2 regions of the Pedobacter flavus genome follow, and region 2 is predicted to be linked to the other one. Evidence: riboswitches for the same ligand, from Rfam matches in the RefSeq annotation. Region 2 holds a riboswitch; the other holds the start of a gene.
The links. A riboswitch is a leader RNA that binds a small molecule or an ion and turns the genes downstream of it on or off. The one in region 2 is predicted to bind cobalamin.
Positions count from the first base shown of each region.

Region 1: it holds a riboswitch for cobalamin, as region 2 does, so the genes downstream of both, VRU49_RS00050 (TonB-dependent receptor plug domain-containing protein) here and VRU49_RS08180 (acyl-CoA thioesterase) in region 2, are expected to answer to the same signal.

Region 1 covers NZ_JAZDQU010000001.1:9,778-15,151, reverse strand. The annotation lists gene VRU49_RS00060 (carboxypeptidase-like regulatory domain-containing protein) at 3-1,127, opposite strand; gene VRU49_RS00055 (YncE family protein) at 1,275-2,384, opposite strand; gene VRU49_RS00050 (TonB-dependent receptor plug domain-containing protein) at 2,396-4,339, opposite strand; cobalamin riboswitch at 4,514-4,700, opposite strand; partial or broken gene VRU49_RS00045 (DPP IV N-terminal domain-containing protein) at 5,214-5,374, shown strand, end outside.
Region 2 covers NZ_JAZDQU010000002.1:490,400-495,773, reverse strand. The annotation lists gene VRU49_RS08185 (M1 family metallopeptidase) at 60-1,655, opposite strand; gene VRU49_RS08180 (acyl-CoA thioesterase) at 1,749-2,129, opposite strand; cobalamin riboswitch at 2,248-2,427, opposite strand; gene VRU49_RS08175 (hypothetical protein) at 2,623-2,961, opposite strand; gene VRU49_RS08170 (Na/Pi cotransporter family protein) at 3,292-4,230, shown strand; tRNA gene VRU49_RS08165 (tRNA-Leu) at 4,432-4,516, opposite strand; tRNA gene VRU49_RS08160 (tRNA-Gly) at 4,568-4,640, opposite strand; gene VRU49_RS08155 (regulatory protein RecX) at 4,746-5,237, opposite strand; gene nhaA (Na+/H+ antiporter NhaA) at 5,318-5,374, shown strand, end outside.

The DNA of each region.
Region 1 (5,374 bases), on a different contig from region 2:
TATCATTTTTTAATTGGAAGTTCGTACTCTATGGGCAATAAATCTGCAAATTTTTCCCACGCAAAATAACCCATAAAAAGTGTTGCTGTGGGATCTAAGGAAATGCCACTATCATAAAAATGAACAGGAAGTTTTAACGGAATTATCCTTGAAACCTGGTAGTTTTTGATTTCTGGTGTTCGATTCATTTTAAATCCTGTCCATTGAAAATTTTCAGGTTCTTTTTCTTTAGTATAAACTACATAGAGGTCATCTTTATAACTAAGTTTATAAATATTAACTTCAACATGTTTTACCAAAGTATCTAGCAAAACAGGCTGTGTAGATAACCGATCCATATTTAATCCAACTGAAATGCCTTGATTTTTATTAGCGGATAGTGGGTTATTATCACTAGAAATTTTGTAAATAAGAAAGCCTTCCTGGTAGCTAGATTTTTTTGCTAATGTTTGGAAAAAATGAGTAGATGAGCCTAGGTATGCAATTTCTCTTGCTTTAGCCCATTTTTTATGAGCCGATTCTTTTCCAGCCATTTCTTCAAATGCTGGATAACCTTCGTAAAAAACCACATTAGTATTAAAATTGTATTCGAAATTAGAAATCAAATAATTTATTTTATAGCCTAAAGCATGATTTTCAATTTTTAGAAGTTGATCTGAAGAAATTTTTAAAATTTTATCTGCTTTATTGAAATCAATATTTAAAACTTCAGCATTTAATATTTTACTTTTTAATGCATTGGGTGTTCTTCCTAGAAAATAATCTTTGAAAATATTAATATATCTGGTTCTTTCTGGATCTGGTCTAACTTCAACTTCTGCGATTTTATAGACACTTTCAAATAATTTAATATGAACTTGAGTAGGTTCATTATTTATAGTTACCTGCGTATTTGTAGCAGCATAACCCATCATCTGTGTTAAAATATCGTAATTTCCTCTTTCTAGCTCAATTTGAAAGCGACCTTCATTATTTGAAACGGAAGAAATTTTAGTACCTGAAACATATAATGTAGCACCAGCTAAGGGTAAATTATCAAATGATTTTACAGTTCCACTCAGTGTAAACTTTTGCCCAAATGCAGGTATGGTAAATAACAATAAAAGATTTAATAGAATGCTTCTCATGGGTATCATGTAATCTTTAATTACGCCTATACTTTTCTACGAAATTTATCGTAGTTTTAAAGTTAAGGTTAATTTGATAATATGCAAAATATTACTTTGTTCTATGTGAAAAATCGAGATTGCCATTAGGCAATCTCGATTTAAAAACTATTTTTTTGGGTTGGTGTAAAACACTAAATGAGCCGGTAAGTCTCCCGTACTTACTTCAAATACTTTAACACCAGATTTATTAAAACGATATAATGCACCAGGGCTTACATAATCTTTCGCATCCGTAATGTATATATCTTCATTTAGTGGATCTACAGCTATGCCATAAGGTGACTTAATTTTTTTATCCGTCCCATCAGTAATAAAATTACCCTCTAATTTGGTTTCGTCTTTGATGTTTATTTTACCATATGAGGCTATACTGTTCCAATTTTCGTCATAAGTTATACCAAAATAATAAGCCATGTCGTTGTGAATTGTCAGGTTACTAATTCTTATATCAAATGCTTTAACAACTTCGTCTTTTTTCGTATCAATCAAAAATAGATTTGATTGAATCTTTCCATAATCCCCTCTAGATGTCACATACAGGTCGCCATATTTATCTGCTTTCAGTCTATTTAGATTAACAGCAACATCAATTTTTTTAATTTCTAAGTTTGTTTTTAAATCGATTACCGAAACCGTTTTTTCATAATTAGATGGTGTATAGCCTCCAGAATTAGCGACGTACAGTTTATCACCGACAACTGCCATCTCTTCAGGTTCTCTTCCAACTTTAATTCTTGCTTTTTCAGTGATTGTAGCTGTGTCGATTACAGAAACGTATCCTTCATAGGAAGTAACATAGGCATTGTCTTTGTAAAATGTGATATATTTGCTATTTGGAATATCAACTTTTCCAATTCTTTTGGCGGTTTTAACATCTAAAACTTCTACCTTGTTTGATGAGTTAACTACTATATAAAGTCTGGATCCATAGATTTGGATATCGTTACCCACATCTCCAAGACCCAAAGTTACTCCAGGGTTGGCTTCGTTAAAGATGTTTTTTCTATAGGTGCCTGAGGCGTAATCGTAATAATCTAAAGATGCTTTATTTGAACCCCAGTTTCCTTCGTTAAGCACATACAAGCCATTTATACTACTAATTTGTCCAGGAACTTTCGTTTGTTCTTCTGGAATTATTCCATATTCTTTTTTACAAGATGCAAATGTTAGGGCAAGTAGACCAAATACTGCCAGATTTGATAGCGATTTTTTCATTTTATTAATTTTTAAAAGTTTGTGTATAGTGTGAATCGATAATTTCTACCAGGCATAGGATAATTTAGAACTATGTCGTAGTATTGATTTAGGAGGTTGTTTATCTCGGCACTAATTCTCAAAGGGGTTGGTAGTATATTTAGTGCCTTATGAATTGCCAAATCGTGGGTATACCAAGCGGGAATGTAATTAACTGGGATGTTCGCTTTTTGACTGTAACGTTCTCCTGTATAAATAAAACTATAGTTTAAGCTTACCGTTTTGAAATCTAACGCTGCTGTTAAAGATCCGCTATGCACGGGTATATACGGTATTTGATGGCCGTAACTATAGGCTGATTCTGTTTTCTCTACAGCCTTTTCGTACGTATAATTCCCCTTAATTAATGCGTTTAATTTGTTGAATTGCCAATGCGTTTGAAATTGAATTTCTGCCCCACTTATCTGCACACGATCTAAATTAACCATAGTCCATCTGAATAGATTGAGTGTAGGGATGGCAACTATTTTGTCTTTGATTTGGTTGTCATACACATCGCCACGTACAATTAAGGTTTTTAAAGAAGTATTGTTAGAAAACAGGGAATAGGTGAATCCTAAATCTATTTGTTTGCCAATTTCTGGGTCAAGGGAAGTATTGCCAACAGAGGTGTAATACAGGTCGTTAAATGTTGGTAACCTAAATATGGACTTATAGAATCCCCTAATTTTTAAATTCTTAAATTGAAAAGGTTGCCACGAAGCCAATAATGTTGGTGAGAAATTTTCTTTATCTCCACCGCTTTTACCCAGCATTACTGCATCCTTTACAGATGTTCTAAGGAGAGTGGCTTGTAAACTTAATGCGTCTTTTTCAAATTTGGTGTTGACTGCACTGAGCCAACTGTATCTGGTTGGATAGGCAAAGTTATACAAATTTGCATTTAGGTCCTGCTTGCTTAAATCGTTACTGAAGCTAAAATTCCAATGTTTATTTAGAGCAAAGGAGTTAGATAGAGACACATACACTTCGTGCTGATAGTATCTATTGTCAAGTATTCCAAACAAGGTTTTGTAATCAGGATCTACATACCTCAAAAAATCATTACTGTACTTAAGTTGAGCCAACCATTTAAACTTCTTGCTTCCATCAGAAGTATAGCTTGATTGATAGAAGAAGTTTCTATCCCATTGCCTTTGACTGAAGTTAAATTTGTTAGAAACAATGGCCCCCGGTAAGCCACGTTCACTGTTGTAATAGTAAACTTGGTTGTTTATTTGGGAACTATCAGCAAACTTTACAAACAACTCACTTTCTATTCTTTTGGAAAGTATATCGCCATTTTGTCTAACCATTGTTGTATCGTATACGCCATTCGTATATCTATACTTGTATTTCCCGTCGGAGTTAAGGAGTTCTGAATTTACAACCCAACTTATTTTGTCTGACAATTTTCTCGCAAACAGTACTTGTGGATTCAACAAGTTAAAGGAGCCTGTTTTAAGATTTAGTTTGAAGTGTTGATTTTTGTTCGGAAAAAAAACGGGAGATTGGGATTTTAAAAATAGTGCGCTTGAACTAGCAAATGCCCTTGCCGACTGCAATAGTTCTGGATTTTGTCCGCTGTAAAGACTTATTTCCTTTAAGTTTTCTAAACTGTATTTGCTTAAGTCTACCTGTCCATTTTGAGCATTAGAAAGCTGAGATCCGTTGTAGAAAACAGACGTATGGTTGCTGCCCATGCTGCGCACATTAATGGTCTTTAATCCTCCAACACCACCATAATCTTTTAACTGTACACCAGAAAAAAAGCGCAAAGCATCGGCTATGGACACACCTTTTAGGCGTTGTATGTCTTTGCTGTTTAAAAGTTGCACGGGTGTTGCCGAATTTAAATAAGGCGACAAGTCCAGTGCCGTAATTTTCACCTCTGTTATGTGCTGAGTTTTTATGGTATCTGTTTGGGCATTCAGCATTTTGGGTGACGCTGATAGGCACAGTAGGACCATATGAAAACAAACAAGCAAATAACGTTTGGTTATTTTCTTTGTTACCATTTTTTGTGTGAGTTTACACCCACAGCAAGCAGAAATTAAGGAGCAAGTAAAATTACTAGCACAAACTCCTAGCTTCAATCCCCGAAAGCTATGAATACTATATTGCTAAAGGCAGGTCTTCTGACTTACTCCCTGTTTTCTGCCTTCCCATATAAATACAGTGGCTAAGAATAGAAAACTCTAATGGAGCTTACAGCTGCGGGACAGTTACGGAATTACACCGTATTCCCATTTTAATCTCTATGCGTTACCATAGAAAACCTAAAGCAGTTCAAAGATAGCTATTTTGGGAAGATTAATCATACAAAAGCATCAATCAAATTTTAAGTGTTTGAATGTTAAAGGTTTAATTATTCTAATTTTATTAAACTTTTTATAACAATAGATTTAGAATATAAATCGTTGTTTAGTGAAAATTTACTTATTTAGATGCTGATTTTTTTAAGTATTAAGCTTGAGTCTTAAAATGAAAAATTGTAATGAGTTAACTAAGATGAGCTGTAACCTTTTCAATGTCCTCGTCCAACCAGACTATTAAACAATTTTGAGACAATGATTCTTTCAAAATTTTATTCATATTAGTTATCTTGCTTTCGCTTAAGTTTGCTCTGCTAATTAAGAAGATTAACAAACAAACTAAACTCTGAATTGAAATGAAAAAGCATTTATCACTCGAGGGTATAAAAGTGGGCTTTGAGCGTTATGGCGATATGTTTTTTATGATCTTATAAATACCTAGTTTACATTTCACAATATACCTTTTATCTACAATTGAAGATTTGGTTGGGTTTATGAAGAGGAATTTGGACTAGGAAAGGTTTGGAAATGGTCTCCTGATACTAAATACATCGCCTTTTGGCAAACTGATGAAAGTATGGTGCCTATTTTTAAAATGACAGATTATTCGGGCAATCATGTACAGTACACAGAAATTCCTAGTCCAAAGGTTGGTGA
Region 2 (5,374 bases):
AATTTATAAAACCCATCCATAAAAAAAGGGCCTAAAAAAATTAGACCCTTTAAAAAATACTATTCAATAATTATCTTCCTCAAATAAAACCAATTAGGATCTACAGATGGCATTACATTACTATTTATAATAATTGGTTTTTCCGATAAATTTAAACGTTTGGTTCCTTCGTGAGTAACCACATCAACAGGTAAACTCATCTTGATATTGTTTAATTGTAGAGCATATCTATTATTTGGTAACTCCTTCATAGAAATCTCCAATTTATTGGTTGAGAAAATAAATAAATCAAACAAAGGTTTTAGATCGATGCCTGCTTCCTTACTAAAAAAAGCCTCTAGATCGGCTGTAACTACTTTATTATGATAAGTGTATTGGGTTGAAGTAGCGAACTTTTTTAAGGCAGGATAAAACAAATCATCGCCCATAATATAGGCTAATGTATGCATAAAAAAGGCCCCTTTAGGATAAATATCGCCTTCGTAAGCGGTCTTACCATCAATATCTTTTCCTTGAACCAATGGCTTATTATTTTTTATCGCCGTTTGACCTACTCTTTTAAAATGCTTTACATAAGCATCTATTCCTTCATGTTCTCTAATAAATAAAGCATCACCAAACGTACATATCCCTTCTTGAATCCAAAAATCTGCCCAATCTTTTGCAGTTACTTTATTTCCCCACCATTCGTGTCCAAGTTCATGGTGCATTAATCCATCGAAGTCATAAGCGCCAATTTTAGAATATTTAAACTTCGCACCGTATGCATTCATCGTTTGATGTTCCATACCCATATGCTCTGTTTCTACAATTCCAATCTTTTCATTAATCCAAGGGTACTCTCCAAAGTATTTTTCCTGCATTTGCATACTGCGTTCTAATAAATCTAGGTGCTTTTGAGCTTTATCTACATTATATTTTAAAACATAAAATTCCATAGGTACTTTATTGCCTTCGCTAGTGGTATATAAACGTTTTACAACCGTATAATCAGCCGCATTAAAAACAATATTATAATTATTTATGGTGTATTTGGTTTGCCAATGGTAGGTAACTTTATCACCTTTTTTAGTGATTTTCCTTAATAAACCCGGACCAGCGACTACTAAATTATTAGGCACTGTGATATTCATAATTACCCCTTCATTAGGTTCATCTGAAGGATGATCCTTACTAGGGAAAAATATTTTACCACCACCTCCTTCTGCTGTTACCTCAACTCTTGGTGTTCCATTTGCATCTTTCGTCCACGTAAAACCATCCTCCCAAGGCGGTCTAATGGCCACATGTGGTTTACCTGAATAAAAAACCTGAATGGAGGCCTTCCCTGCTTTTAGGGTGTTTTTGAGGTTAATCACAATTAAATCATTATTAAAAGTAAACGATTCCACTCTATTGTTAACCAATACCTTACTGATAGCAAAATTATCCATCAAATCCAATAATAGCACATTAGTTGGTTCAGAGAGAATTACATCTACAATTGTATTACCAGCAATAGATTCGTCATCTACATTCACAGCTAAATTCAGCGTATAATGTCGGACATCCATTATAGCTTGCTCGGGTTTTAATTTTCCACCGGTTGTTAAAATTTGAGCCTGAGCAAAAAATGCTGCTCCAAAGCAAAATATACTTAGAAGGATTTTTTTCATTTTTAATCAATTAATAATTTAATATCGCCTATTTCAATTACAATTGACCAATAAAAATGTAACAATTAAAGTAACACAAGAAAATTACACCTATTAATTAATTTTTATAGGCTTTTTATCTTTATCAATCGCCACAAAAGTAAAAATACCTTGCACAGCCAATTCTCTACCTTCAGCGTACATTTGTTCGATATAGATATCTACATTAACCTTTAAACTCGTATTACCAACGTGGACCACCTTACCTATTAATTCTACAATTGTTCCTGCCGGAATGGGCTTTTTAAAATCAATTTTATCACTACTTACGGTAACCATAATTTGTCGGCTGTAACGAGTAGCCGTTATAAAAGCTACTTCATCCATCATATGCATGGCTGTACCACCAAACAAGGTATCATAATGATTTGTTGTATTGGGAAATACAGCTTTAAAAATTCGGGTTTCGGAGTTTTTGATTTTTTCTTGTATCATATAATTACTGTTTAATAAGCCGATCAGAGCTTTGGTAATAAAATTCAAAGCATAGGCCAGCACAACCTCTATTGAGATATACTATTGATACGATTGAATATACTTTTTACCGCGAAAGCATTCAAAACAATGAGTGGCAGATATCCTGACTTATAACACCTTAGTCGCCCTTCCCCCCGGAGGAGTGGGCCGCTTTGACAAAGGCTTTGGTTACTTACAGTTGCGCGACAGTTCGTGATTTACACACGATTCCCTTTTAAATTACCTTAGAGGCAATACCGACTATTGTGAGGAATAAAACTAAGAACGAATGGTGTAAAGATAAGGGAAAAGTTGGAAAGCCGAAAGACGGAAAGACCGAAGACTAAAGACTAAAGACGGAAAAGCTAAGAGTTAGGAGTTAGAACCAAGTATCAACAACCTGCTGACTAACTACCAACTAACTACTGACTACTGACTGACTTCTCAGACTTTTCTGACTTTCTAACTATTCTTAATTCCACAATGTTCCTGCGAAACCTAAAACTGAACTCATCCACAAAATAAAAACATAGATTAATAGACTTAAAAATAAACCTACTACCAACTTCCAGCTTCCAGGTATCCATAAACTGCTTATCTTAAAAACTACAAAACCTGCCATTGCTCCTGCTAATGTTATTACTATAATTGGGCGGATAAACCAAAATTGTCCCCATAAAGGATTGGGGTTATCTACTCCGGAAATAAATAATAAAACCAAACATAAATTTATGATTGCACCAATAATCATAAATGAGGCAGCGGAATTAAATGGTTTACAAGTTGGGGATGAATTTTGAGAAGTTGTCATTTTTTAATAGGGTTAATATTTAAATTTCATTTTTTCACTAAGTATAAAAGTGCCTAATTTTCAATAAATTAAAAATTATAAAAGTACTTTGTAGTACAAAGTAAATAAAATAAAATTGTATATCCAAAATTTAAATTCATAAATAAGCAAAATAGAAAAATACATATAACTCTTTCATTATATAGAAATTAGCTAAACTTAACAACCCAACAAATCCTTAACTAAAAATAATTAAATTGAATATAAGCGGTAATTTTTTAATTTTGAACTCAAAACCGAGCATTATTGGGATAAAAAGAAAATAGTGCAGCAAACGTACAAACCATTTAAATGTTCGAAAATTTCCAAACCATTGTCATAATAATAGCTTCTATTGCCCTATTTGTATTTGGTTTACAAAGCTTTAGTAAAGAAATTCAAAATTTAGGAACAGAGCGTTTATCTAAATGGATTGGCAAAATAACCAAATACAGAATTGGTGGCTTCTTATTGGGCACCCTTTTCACAGCAACCATACAATCTAGCACATTAGTTTCTACACTAACTGTATCGTTTGTAAATAGTGGCGTAATAACGCTTAGAGATAGTATATTGATATTATTAGGGACTAATATAGGAACCACATCTACCGCATGGATTGTATCTATGAACTCTACTTTTATAGGTCCATTCTTCATTGTATTGGGCTCAATTATTAGTATGATACCAACAAAAATTGCCGTTGTTGGTAAGCCTATATTTTATTTTGGCTTTATCTTTTTTTCTCTTTCATTAATAAGTGAGGCCATGGAACCTATTAAAAATGACCCTTTATTAATTGAAATTTTATCAATGGCCACTAACCCATTGTTAGGCATAATTTATGGGATTATTATTACTATAATCATTCAATCGAGTTCGGTGGTAGTAGGATTAGTAATTGTATTGTTAGCTCAAGGAACCATAACCATAGATTCTGCCATTCCAATTGTAATTGGAGCCAACATTGGTACTACCTCTACTGCTTTAATTATCAGCTTAAAATTCTCGTCTCTTTCCAAATTAGTAGCATGGTCGGCTTCTGCATTTAACATAGTAGGCGTAATTTTCATGTTCCCATTTTTTGGAGTCTTAAAAAATATTGCCATGTCGTTTAGTCATGAGCCGGCATTACAAGTTGCCATCGCCTATACCATTAGCAATACATTCACATCGGTTTTCTTTTTAATCTTTTTAAATCCAACACTAAGGAGATTACAAAAACATAGGTGGTATAAATTATCTGATTAACTCGACAAAAATCAGATTATGTTTAAAATGGTGGCGATGATTGAATATGAGCTCCTACCACTGCATTGCATTCCGTTTCAAGGTAACAGATCAAAGGGATTAGTCCACAGAAATTACAACTAATCTAACTCTAGTATTCTTGTATTAATTTAGGAGGGGTATAAAACAAAAAATCCCGACTGATTAGTCGGGATTTAATTGTACTCAGAGCGGGAATCGAACCCGCACGCCTGTTGAGGGCACAGGATTTTAAGTCCTGCGTGTCTACCAGTTCCACCATCTGAGCAAAAAGCAAATTGCTTTTTTTAAAAATATCTCCTGGTAGGAAGATATTTAGAGCGAAAGACGAGATTCGAACTCGCGACCCCGACCTTGGCAAGGTCGTGCTCTACCAACTGAGCTACTTTCGCATTTATTAACATCATCCGATGTAATCCTGCAGGCTGTTTGCCTTTGGGAATGCAAATATACACAAGTTTCTATTCCATCCAATATTTTTTTAAATAAAAATTACCTTATTTATATAAGTTATTGGCTTTCAAAACAAAAAAAATCATATCAGTTTCATATCCCCTACTCTGAAGATAGGTTATAAGTTTATTTTTATGTTTAAAAGCATCTTTTTCTTTTATCAAATGAAATTTTTTCATCGCCAAATCGGCTAAAGTAGCTTCGTACTCATCTCCATCGATAGTATTCAATCCACTATCTATCATTTTATCAGTCACCTTCTTTTGTAAGAGCCCTTGTTTTATTTTTCTCCTACCCCACTTTTTAATTCTAAATTTCCCCGAAACATAGGCTTTTACAAATCTTTCTTCATTTAAAAAGTTTTCTTCTATGAGTTTACTTATAATTTGATCTACTTCCGAAGGATATAAATTCCACTCATATAATTTTTCTTTTACTTCTCCGTGCGAGCGCTCCTGATAAGCACACCAATTCTGAATTTTAGCAAGGGCTGTGTTAAAGGTTAATTTTATATTTCTCTTCTCTAATGAATCCATTTAACCCAAAGTTAGGCATATTTTTAACTTCACAACAGGATTATGACCTAACCAAAAGCTTGATTTTTGTATATTTGAGGATGAAACCGACAAAAATTGAAAAAATATTAAGTCCAATACAGAAATTTATTCATCTA